One region of the Variovorax arabinosiphilus genome, then DNA from elsewhere that is predicted to be linked to it. Evidence: predicted binding sites of a transcription regulator. Region 1 holds the regulator's gene; the other holds the start of a gene.
What was found. Region 1 encodes HrcA, which represses chaperone genes, less so after heat shock. Its sites were predicted from a motif close to TTAGCACTCNNNNNNNNNGAGTGCTAA; they were not measured.
Positions count from the first base shown of each region.

Region 2: a site for HrcA is predicted at 2,009-2,035, ahead of groES (co-chaperone GroES). Genes of this name have one in related genera too.

Region 1 covers NZ_JASZYB010000001.1:2,668,771-2,673,185, forward strand. The annotation lists gene QTH86_RS12710 (RelA/SpoT family protein) at 1-1,190, shown strand, start outside; gene greB (transcription elongation factor GreB) at 1,191-1,757, opposite strand; tRNA gene QTH86_RS12720 (tRNA-Arg) at 1,828-1,904, opposite strand; tRNA gene QTH86_RS12725 (tRNA-Ile) at 1,964-2,040, opposite strand; gene hrcA (heat-inducible transcriptional repressor HrcA) at 2,068-3,075, opposite strand; gene QTH86_RS12735 (NAD kinase) at 3,104-4,003, shown strand; gene recN (DNA repair protein RecN) at 4,003-4,415, shown strand, end outside.
Region 2 covers NZ_JASZYB010000003.1:859,550-863,964, reverse strand. The annotation lists gene QTH86_RS22500 (hypothetical protein) at 1-538, shown strand, start outside; gene QTH86_RS22495 (HAD family hydrolase) at 881-1,516, opposite strand; gene QTH86_RS22490 (hypothetical protein) at 1,592-1,924, opposite strand; gene groES (co-chaperone GroES) at 2,115-2,405, shown strand; gene groL (chaperonin GroEL) at 2,456-4,108, shown strand; gene msrA (peptide-methionine (S)-S-oxide reductase MsrA) at 4,240-4,415, shown strand, end outside.

The DNA of each region.
Region 1 (4,415 bases):
CCGAGTCCGGGGTGGCCGCCCACTGGCTGTACAAGGCGTCCGACCCGAGCGTCGCGAACGGCGAGCGCCTGGGCGCCAAGTGGTTGCAGTCACTGCTCGACATCCAGGACGAAACCCGCGATGCCGCCGAGTTCTGGGACCACGTGAAGGTGGACCTGTTCCCCGACGCGGTCTACGTCTTCACGCCCAAGAGCCAGATCATGGCGCTGCCGCGCGGGGCCACCGTGGTCGATTTTGCCTACGCCATCCACAGCAACATCGGCGACCACACCGCGGCCGCCCGCATCAATGGCGACCAGGTGCCGCTGCGCACCGAACTCAAGAACGGCGACGTGGTGGAAGTCATCACCGCGCCGGTATCCACGCCGAATCCGGCGTGGCTGGGCTTCGTGCGCACCGGCCGCGCGCGCTCCAAGATCCGCCACTACCTCAAGACGCTGGCGCACGTCGAATCCGAAGAGCTCGGCGAGAAACTGCTGGCCCAGGCGCTGCGCGCCGAAGGCCTCGGCACGCTGCCGGGCGAGGACGCCGACCAGCAGTCGATCTGGGAAAAGCTGCTGCGCTTCACCGGCAACCGCACCCGCGCCGAACTCCTGACCGACATCGGCCTGGGCAAGCGCATCGCCAGCATCGTGGCCAAGCGGCTGATGGCGCTGCTGGCCGAGCGTGGCGAGAAACCTGACGCGCTGATGCTCAGCCGCGAACGCTTCACCGCGCACGAGAGCGTGTCGCAGGGTGCCGTGACGCTCGACGGCAGCGAGAACTCGTCGGTGCGCTTTGCCCTGTGCTGCCGCCCCATCCCGGGCGACCCGATCGTCGGCTACCTTGGCCATGGCGAAGGGCTGGTGGTTCACACCGAGACCTGCGGCGTCGGCCAGCGGCTGCACTACAAGGACAGCGAGCGCTTCTTCGCGGTCGAATGGGCCGACGAGCCGGTGCGCACCTTCGAAACGGGCATCGTCGTCACGGTTCGCAACGACAAGGGCGTGCTGGCCAAGGTGGCTTCGACGCTGGCCGATGCCGAAGCCGACATCACCCACGTCGAGATGACCGAAGAGACACCGCAGGATTCGACCGACCTGCGGTTCGTGATCGCCGTGCGCGACCGTGCGCACCTGGATGCGGTGCTGCGCGCCATCAATCGGAGTCCCTCGGTGCTGTCCGCCACGCGGATCGTGCCCGCGGCCTGATCAGGCTCCTGCAGGCGCCGGATACGCGACCGACAGGATTTCCAGCTCCTGCAGGCCGCCAGGCGTGGCGAGCTTCACGACATCGCCCTCGCGGGCCTTGAGCAGCGCGCGGGCGATCGGCGAGATCCAGCTCACCTGCCCCTTGGCGCTCTCGGCTTCGTCGATGCCCAGGATCGTCACGGCGCGCTCGTTGCCAGCCGCATCGACATAGCGCACGGTGGCGCCGAAGAAGATTTGGTCGCGCCCATGGTGCACCGAGGGGTCGGTGACCTCCGCCACTTCGAGACGCTTGGTGAGGAAGCGGATGCGCCGGTCGATCTCGCGCAACCGCTTCTTGCCGTAGAGATAGTCGCCGTTCTCGGAGCGGTCGCCGTTCTTCGCCGCCCAGTGCACGGCCTCGACGACCTTGGGCCGTTCGACGTCCATCAACGCGAGCAACTCGTCGCGCAGACGCGCGTAGCCGGCCGGCGTCATGTAGTTCCTGGTGCCCGATGGCAGGGGCGGCGCGGCGCCCTCGGCCGCGTCGTCATCATCGGCATCGGTCTCTTTGGTGAAAGCCTTGCTCATGCCTGATTGTCGATCGCTGCGGGCAAAAGAAAAGGGTCAGCTCGTTTTCACGAGCTGACCCTTCAGAGAGTGGTGCGGCTGGCAGGAATTGAACCCACGACCCCTTGGTTCGTAGCCAAGTACTCTATCCAACTGAGCTACAGCCGCACAGCTTGCGATTATAGCATGCGTTTTCGACGTGTCCCGGATGCATCGCAAATTTCGCGTGGTAGGCCGTGATGGGCTTGAACCATCGACCAACGGATTATGAGTCCGCTGCTCTAACCAACTGAGCTAACGGCCCACGCGTCGGGATTCTAGTGGGCCCTGTTCAGGGCTTGCGGTGGCTCAGCGCGTTGGTCACCAGCCGCGATGTGATGTCGACGATCTGGATCATGCGGTCGTAAGGCATCCGCGTCGGGCCGATCACGCCCAGCGTGCCGACGACCTGGCCGTCCACCTCGTAGTTGGCGCTGACAATGGACAGCTCTTCGAAGGGCACCACCTGGCTTTCGCCGCCGATGAAAATGCGCACGCCTTCGGCCTTGCTCGACACGTCGAGCAGCCGCATGAGCTGCGCCTTCTGCTCGAAGAGATCGAAGGCACGCCGCAGCTGGCCCATGTCGCTGGAGAAGTCGCTCACCGACAGCAGGTTGCGCTCGCCGGAGATCACGACGTCGTCCTGCGCCTCGGTCATGACTTCCGAACTGGCCTGCATCGCCGCCTGCATGAGCGACGCGATCTCGCTGCGCAGTTTCTCGACTTCGGACTGCAGCCGGTCGCGCACCTGCTCGATCGTGAGACCGGCGTAGTGCGCGTTGATGTAGTTGGCGGCCTCGACCAACTGCGACTGCGAGTAGTCCGACTCGGGGAAGATGACGCGGTTCTGCACGTCGCCGTCGGGCGAGACGATGATCACCAGCAGCCGCCGATCCGACAGCCGCAGGAATTCGATTTGCTTGAACACCGAGGTGCGGCGCGGCGCCATCACCACACCGACGAATTGCGAGAGGCTCGACAGCAGGTTCGCCGCGTTGGCGATCACCTTCTGCGGCTGGTCAGGGGCCAGGCTGGGTGCCGGCAACTGGTCGCGCTGCGCCGTGAGCATGGTGTCGACGAAGAGCCGGTAACCGCGCGCCGTCGGAATGCGTCCGGCGGACGTGTGCGGGCTGGTGATGAGCCCCAGCGCTTCGAGGTCCGACATGACGTTGCGGATGGTCGCGGGCGAGAGTTCGAGCCCCGAAGCGCGCGAGAGCGTGCGTGACCCCACAGGCTGCCCCTCGGCGATGTAGCGCTCGACCAGCGTCTTGAGCAGCAACTTGGCACGGTCGTCCAGCATTGTCTGATTTTAGTGTTGTAATTTGTAGATGACCTCGCGCTTCCGGCATGTCGCCCTCATTGGCAAGTACCAGGCGTCCGGCCGACGGGCGTCGTCCGGCGCACCGGACGACGACATCATGGCGGAGATCGGTGCGTTTCTCGAATCGCAGGGCTGCGAAGTCTCGGTCGAACGCTTCACGGCGGACGAATTGCACAGCAGCCGCTACACCGCGCTGACGGTCGAAGAGATCGGCGAGCGTTGCGATCTGGGGCTGGTGGTCGGCGGTGACGGCACCATGCTCGGCATCGGGCGGCAGCTCGCACCGTACGGCGTGCCGCTGATCGGCATCAACCGAGGCCGGCTCGGCTTCATCACCGACATCCCGCTCGACAACTACCAGGCCACGCTGGTGCCGATGCTCGCAGGCGAATACGAAGAGGACCACCGCAGCCTGCTGCACGCGCAGGTGATGCGCGAAAGCGCCTGCGTGTTCGATGCGCTCGCGATGAACGATGTGGTCGTCAACCGCGGTGCGACCTCCGGGATGGTCGAGCTGCGCGTGTCGGTCGGCAACCACTTCGTGGCCAACCAGCGCGCGGACGGCCTGATCATCGCCTCGCCCACGGGCTCGACCGCTTATTCGCTGTCGGCCGGCGGCCCGCTGATGCACCCGTCCATCCCAGGCTGGGTGCTGGTGCCGATCGCGCCGCACACCCTGTCGAACCGCCCCATCCTCCTGCCGGATGCGGACGAGATCACGATCGAACTCGTGTCCGGCCGTGACGCCAGCGCGAACTTCGACATGCAGTCGCTGGCATCGGTCGAGATCGGCGACCGCGTGGTGGTGCGTCGTTCCGACTACCGCGTGCGCTTCCTGCACCCCCGCGGCTGGAGCTACTTCGACACCTTGCGCAAGAAACTGCACTGGAACGAGGGAGGTTCCTGATGGCGCTGCGACGCATCGCGCTGCGCGACTTCGTGATCGTGCGCGCGCTCGACATCGACCTGTCCACGGGCTTCACCGTGCTGACCGGCGAGACCGGCGCCGGCAAGTCGATCCTCATCGACGCCTTGCAGCTCGCCCTGGGCAACCGCGCCGACGCGGGTGCAGTCCGCGAAGGCGCGGAGCGGCTCGACGTGAGCGCCGAGTTCGATGCCGACCCGGCGCTTGCCACCTGGCTCGACGAAGGCGGCTTCGAAGCCGGTGATTCGATGCTGCTGCGACGCACGGTCGACCTGCAGGGCCGCAGCCGCGGCTGGATCAACGGCAGCCCGGCCACCGCCACCCAGTTGCGCGAACTCGGCGACCACCTGCTCGACATCCACGGCCAGCACGCCTGGCAGAGCCTGACGCGGCC
Region 2 (4,415 bases), on a different contig from region 1:
GACAGCCGTAGGCCTCCTCAACGCAATTGCCTTCAATGCCGATGCCTATGCAGCTTACGAGCGATACCGTTCATCGGTCGGCGACAAGGAAGGGGCTGACGAAGTCTTTGTGGAACGAAAACGGCGCGAACGTGACCTGGACGGAAACATCGCGTCCAAGGCAGGTTCCTACCTCTCCGATTGGCTGATCAGATTTGGCCGAGCCCCGGAGAGGAGCCTCGTCGCCTTGTTCGCCTTCGCCCTGTTGGGCGCGGTTGTATTCAATATCGACCACATGCAAAGCACCAAGCCAAAGCCACCGAAGCAACCTTCAAGTTCAGGTCTGCTTAGGCCGCAGCGCCTCGAGCCCAAGCAAACCACGGACTACTCGCCGGTCTGGTACTCCATAGACACCTTGGTGCCCATTATCGACTTCGGCGTGGCCGGCGCCTGGACGCCCAAGACTCCTCGCACGACGGCCTACCTGAAATTGCACATCGCCGCCGGATGGCTGTTCGCCACATTTGCGGTGGCGGCTGTCTCGGGGTTGATCAAATAGGTTGACCACGCGGCCCAGCGCCGCCGCGCCGCCGGCACGCATGTCCAGCGTCGCAGGCCAGCCAGATCGCGTTCACCCGGATCACTGCAGCAGCTCGCGAGTCCACGCGGCAAAGTGCGCCGCTGCACTGGCCGGCCAGGTGATGTTCATCGTCACGACGCATTCCCACGCGGATACGGGCCATGGCTGCCGTCATACTCAAAAGGAAGGAGAAGCTCGCTCAGCGCGGTAGACATGCCTATAGAACACGCCCCATCAACGCCAACTCGAATACGGCGCGGCGCCCAGAAATTCGGCCAAAAGTCGACGGGGGATCTTGCGGTCAGTGCCGCTTCCTTCTAGTCATGTGGCGAATACAAAACGCTTTACGTCCGCCAACGTGAAAATCCGAACTTTGGCTGCGGAAACATGCGTCCTGGCGAGGTGGCAAGCGTGCATCCCATAAGCGATCGGTCCCTCGTAGTCTGCCAACAAGGTGTCACCGATCATCACGACCTGCTCGGGTCGCGCGCCCAAGGCTTCACACAGATGAGCGTACATGCGAGGTTCTGGTTTCACCGCCCCAACTTGGAAGCTCCATGCGTACGCATCGAGCTTCGGCAACAACGCTTTGACCGGGGCGGCATATGGGCCAGCCAGATTGGAGCAAACGCCGACCCGGATGCCACAGGCTCTCAGCCAGCGTATGGCGGGAAGCACATCCTCAAAAAGGCTCACGCTCGCAAGTTCTGCATCCAGGTCGGCCTGCAGCTTGCCGAGCACATCACTGGGCAAGACCATGCCCAGCAGTTCAGCGGCCTCGGCCAATCCCACGTCCGCGGACATCACCCGAGCACCATCGTCCGCCCGCGGCGGGCGGCCCATGTCGCTCAGCGTCGACAGAAGCCTCCGGTAGGGCCGCCTCGGATCCTTGATCTGGACCAGCGTCCCGTACACATCGAACGCCACGGCCTTGATGCCTGAAAATTCTCTTTTCATATCACTCTCCATAGGTAGTGCACGTTCGGCCGGTGATTTGAAGAGCCAGATTTCTCATCGCATCGTCGGCGCCCGCTAGAACAGCTCCATTTGCGACAGGGAAGCATGCCGCGACGCCAAGGTTGATCTCGGCGAGTTGACCAGCAGCCAGCCAAGCATCGACTGGGCAAGGCTCGCATCGCTCGATGTCGCGTGTGATGAGCTGGCGACATCGCTAAGCAGGTCAATCAGCACAGAGGGGCGTCTAGTTTGAAGATCTGGCGACTCCAACCTCGCGATCTTGGCGCCGAATGCTGCTGCAAGGGCGATCGTTTGACGGGCCTTGATCAGCGCCCCACGCGCCCGTTTCTCTGCTTTGACCTCGGCGTCGTACATCGCTGCCGTAGCCAGCGCATAGATGATCCGCATGACTCCGTCCAAACTCAGATTGCGCAGCAACGAAGCCGATCTATCTCCCACCCCCCCTTGAAACCCACCCAAATGCCCGTATCATTAGCACTCACCGAACTCGAGTGCTAACAACCCGGTTTTCGGTCGATGGGCTGCCGGCCCCTGGCCTGCGCCCGAACCCAACCCCCGTTTCTATTCAGGAGATGCAATGAAACTTCGTCCTTTGGCCGATCGCGTGATCGTCAAGCGTGTTGACAGCGAAACCAAGACCGCCTCTGGCATCGTCATCCCCGACGCAGCCGCCGAAAAGCCCGATCAAGGCGAAGTCCTGGCCGTCGGCCCGGGCAAGCGCACGGACAAGGGCGAACTGACCGCGCTGACCGTCAAGGTCGGCGACCGCGTCCTGTTCGGCAAGTACTCGGGCCAGACCGTCAAGGTCGACGGCGACGAGCTGCTGGTCATGAAGGAAGACGACCTGTTCGCAGTCGTCGAGAAGTAAGTCTTCTCCTTCTTCCCGCTCATTCCATCAATCATTCGGAGTAATTCAACATGGCAGCAAAAGACGTAGTCTTCGGCGGCGAAGCCCGCGCACGCATGGTCGAGGGTGTCAACATCCTGGCCAACGCAGTCAAAGTGACCCTGGGCCCCAAGGGCCGCAACGTGGTGCTCGAGCGTTCGTTCGGCGCCCCCACGGTGACCAAGGACGGTGTGTCCGTCGCCAAGGAAATCGAACTCAAGGACAAGCTGCAGAACATGGGCGCCCAGCTCGTGAAGGAAGTGGCCTCCAAGACCAGCGACAACGCTGGTGACGGCACCACGACCGCCACGGTCCTGGCCCAAGCCATCGTTCGCGAAGGTTTCAAGCTGGTGGCTGCCGGCATGAACCCGATGGACCTCAAGCGCGGCATCGACAAGGCTGTCACGGCCCTGGTCGCCGAGCTGAAGAAGGCATCGAAGCCCACCACCACGTCCAAGGAAATCGCGCAAGTCGGCTCGATCTCGGCCAACAGCGACGAAACCATCGGCAAGCTCATCGCTGACGCGATGGACAAGGTCGGCAAGGAAGGCGTGATCACCGTCGAAGACGGCAAGTCGCTCGACAGCGAACTCGACGTCGTCGAAGGCATGCAGTTCGACCGCGGCTACCTGTCGCCCTACTTCATCAACAACCCCGAAAAGCAATCCGCGATTCTGGACAACCCCTTCGTTCTGCTCTTCGACAAGAAGATCAGCAACATCCGTGACCTGCTCCCGACGCTGGAACAAGTCGCCAAGGCCGGTCGTCCGCTGCTGATCATTGCCGAAGAAGTCGAAGGCGAAGCCCTGGCGACCCTGGTCGTGAACACGATCCGCGGCATCCTGAAGGTCGTGGCTGTGAAGGCCCCTGGCTTCGGCGACCGCCGCAAGGCCATGCTGGAAGACATCGCCATCCTGACGGGCGGCAAGGTCATCGCTGAAGAAGTGGGCCTGACGCTCGAGAAGGTGACGCTGGCCGACCTCGGCCAAGCCAAGCGCATCGAAGTGGGCAAGGAAAACACGATCATCATCGACGGTTCCGGCGCTGCTGGTGACATCGAAGCCCGCGTCAAGCAAGTGCGCGTTCAGATCGAAGAAGCGACCAGCGACTACGACCGTGAAAAGCTGCAAGAGCGCGTGGCCAAGCTGGCCGGCGGTGTGGCCGTGATCAAGGTCGGCGCTGCCACCGAAGTCGAAATGAAGGAAAAGAAGGCTCGCGTCGAAGACGCCCTGCACGCCACCCGCGCTGCAGTGGAAGAAGGCGTCGTGGCTGGCGGCGGCGTGGCACTGCTGCGTGCCAAGCAAGCCGTGGGCGACTCGATCAAGGGCGACAACGCCGACCAGGAAGCCGGCATCAAGCTGGTGCTCAAGGCCATCGAAGCACCCCTGCGTGAAATCGTGAACAACGCCGGCGGCGAAGCCTCGGTGGTGGTGAACGCTGTGCTGGCCGGCAAGGGCAACTACGGCTTCAACGCTGCGAACGACACGTACGGCGACATGCTCGAACTGGGCATCCTGGACCCGACGAAGGTCACGCGCACCGCGCTGCAGAACGCCGCTTCGGTGTCCTCGCTGCTGTTGACGACCGAAGCCATGGTCGCCGAAGCACCGAAGGACGAAGCGGGCGCCGGCGGCGGCATGCCTGACATGGGCGGCATGGGTGGCATGGGCGGCATGGGCATGTAATTGCCCCTGCGGCTGCATCACGCATCCGAACCGAAGCCCTGCAGCGCGAGCTGCAGGGCTTTTTTCATGCGTGCGAGAACGGCGCTTCCGGTTGAACGACACTGCCGCTTTCCCATCGACGGAGACACCTCATGAAAGCCACACCGATTCCTGCACTGCAACGCCGCCGTTCGCTGCTGGCGGCCCTGGCGCTGGCGACCGGCGGCGGGGTGTGGCTGGCCGCACGACCATCGGCCGCGGCCGAAGCGGCGGTGGTGGTGCCGGCACCCGGCACGGACCCGGCGGTGGCGCCTGGCAGCACCAGCGA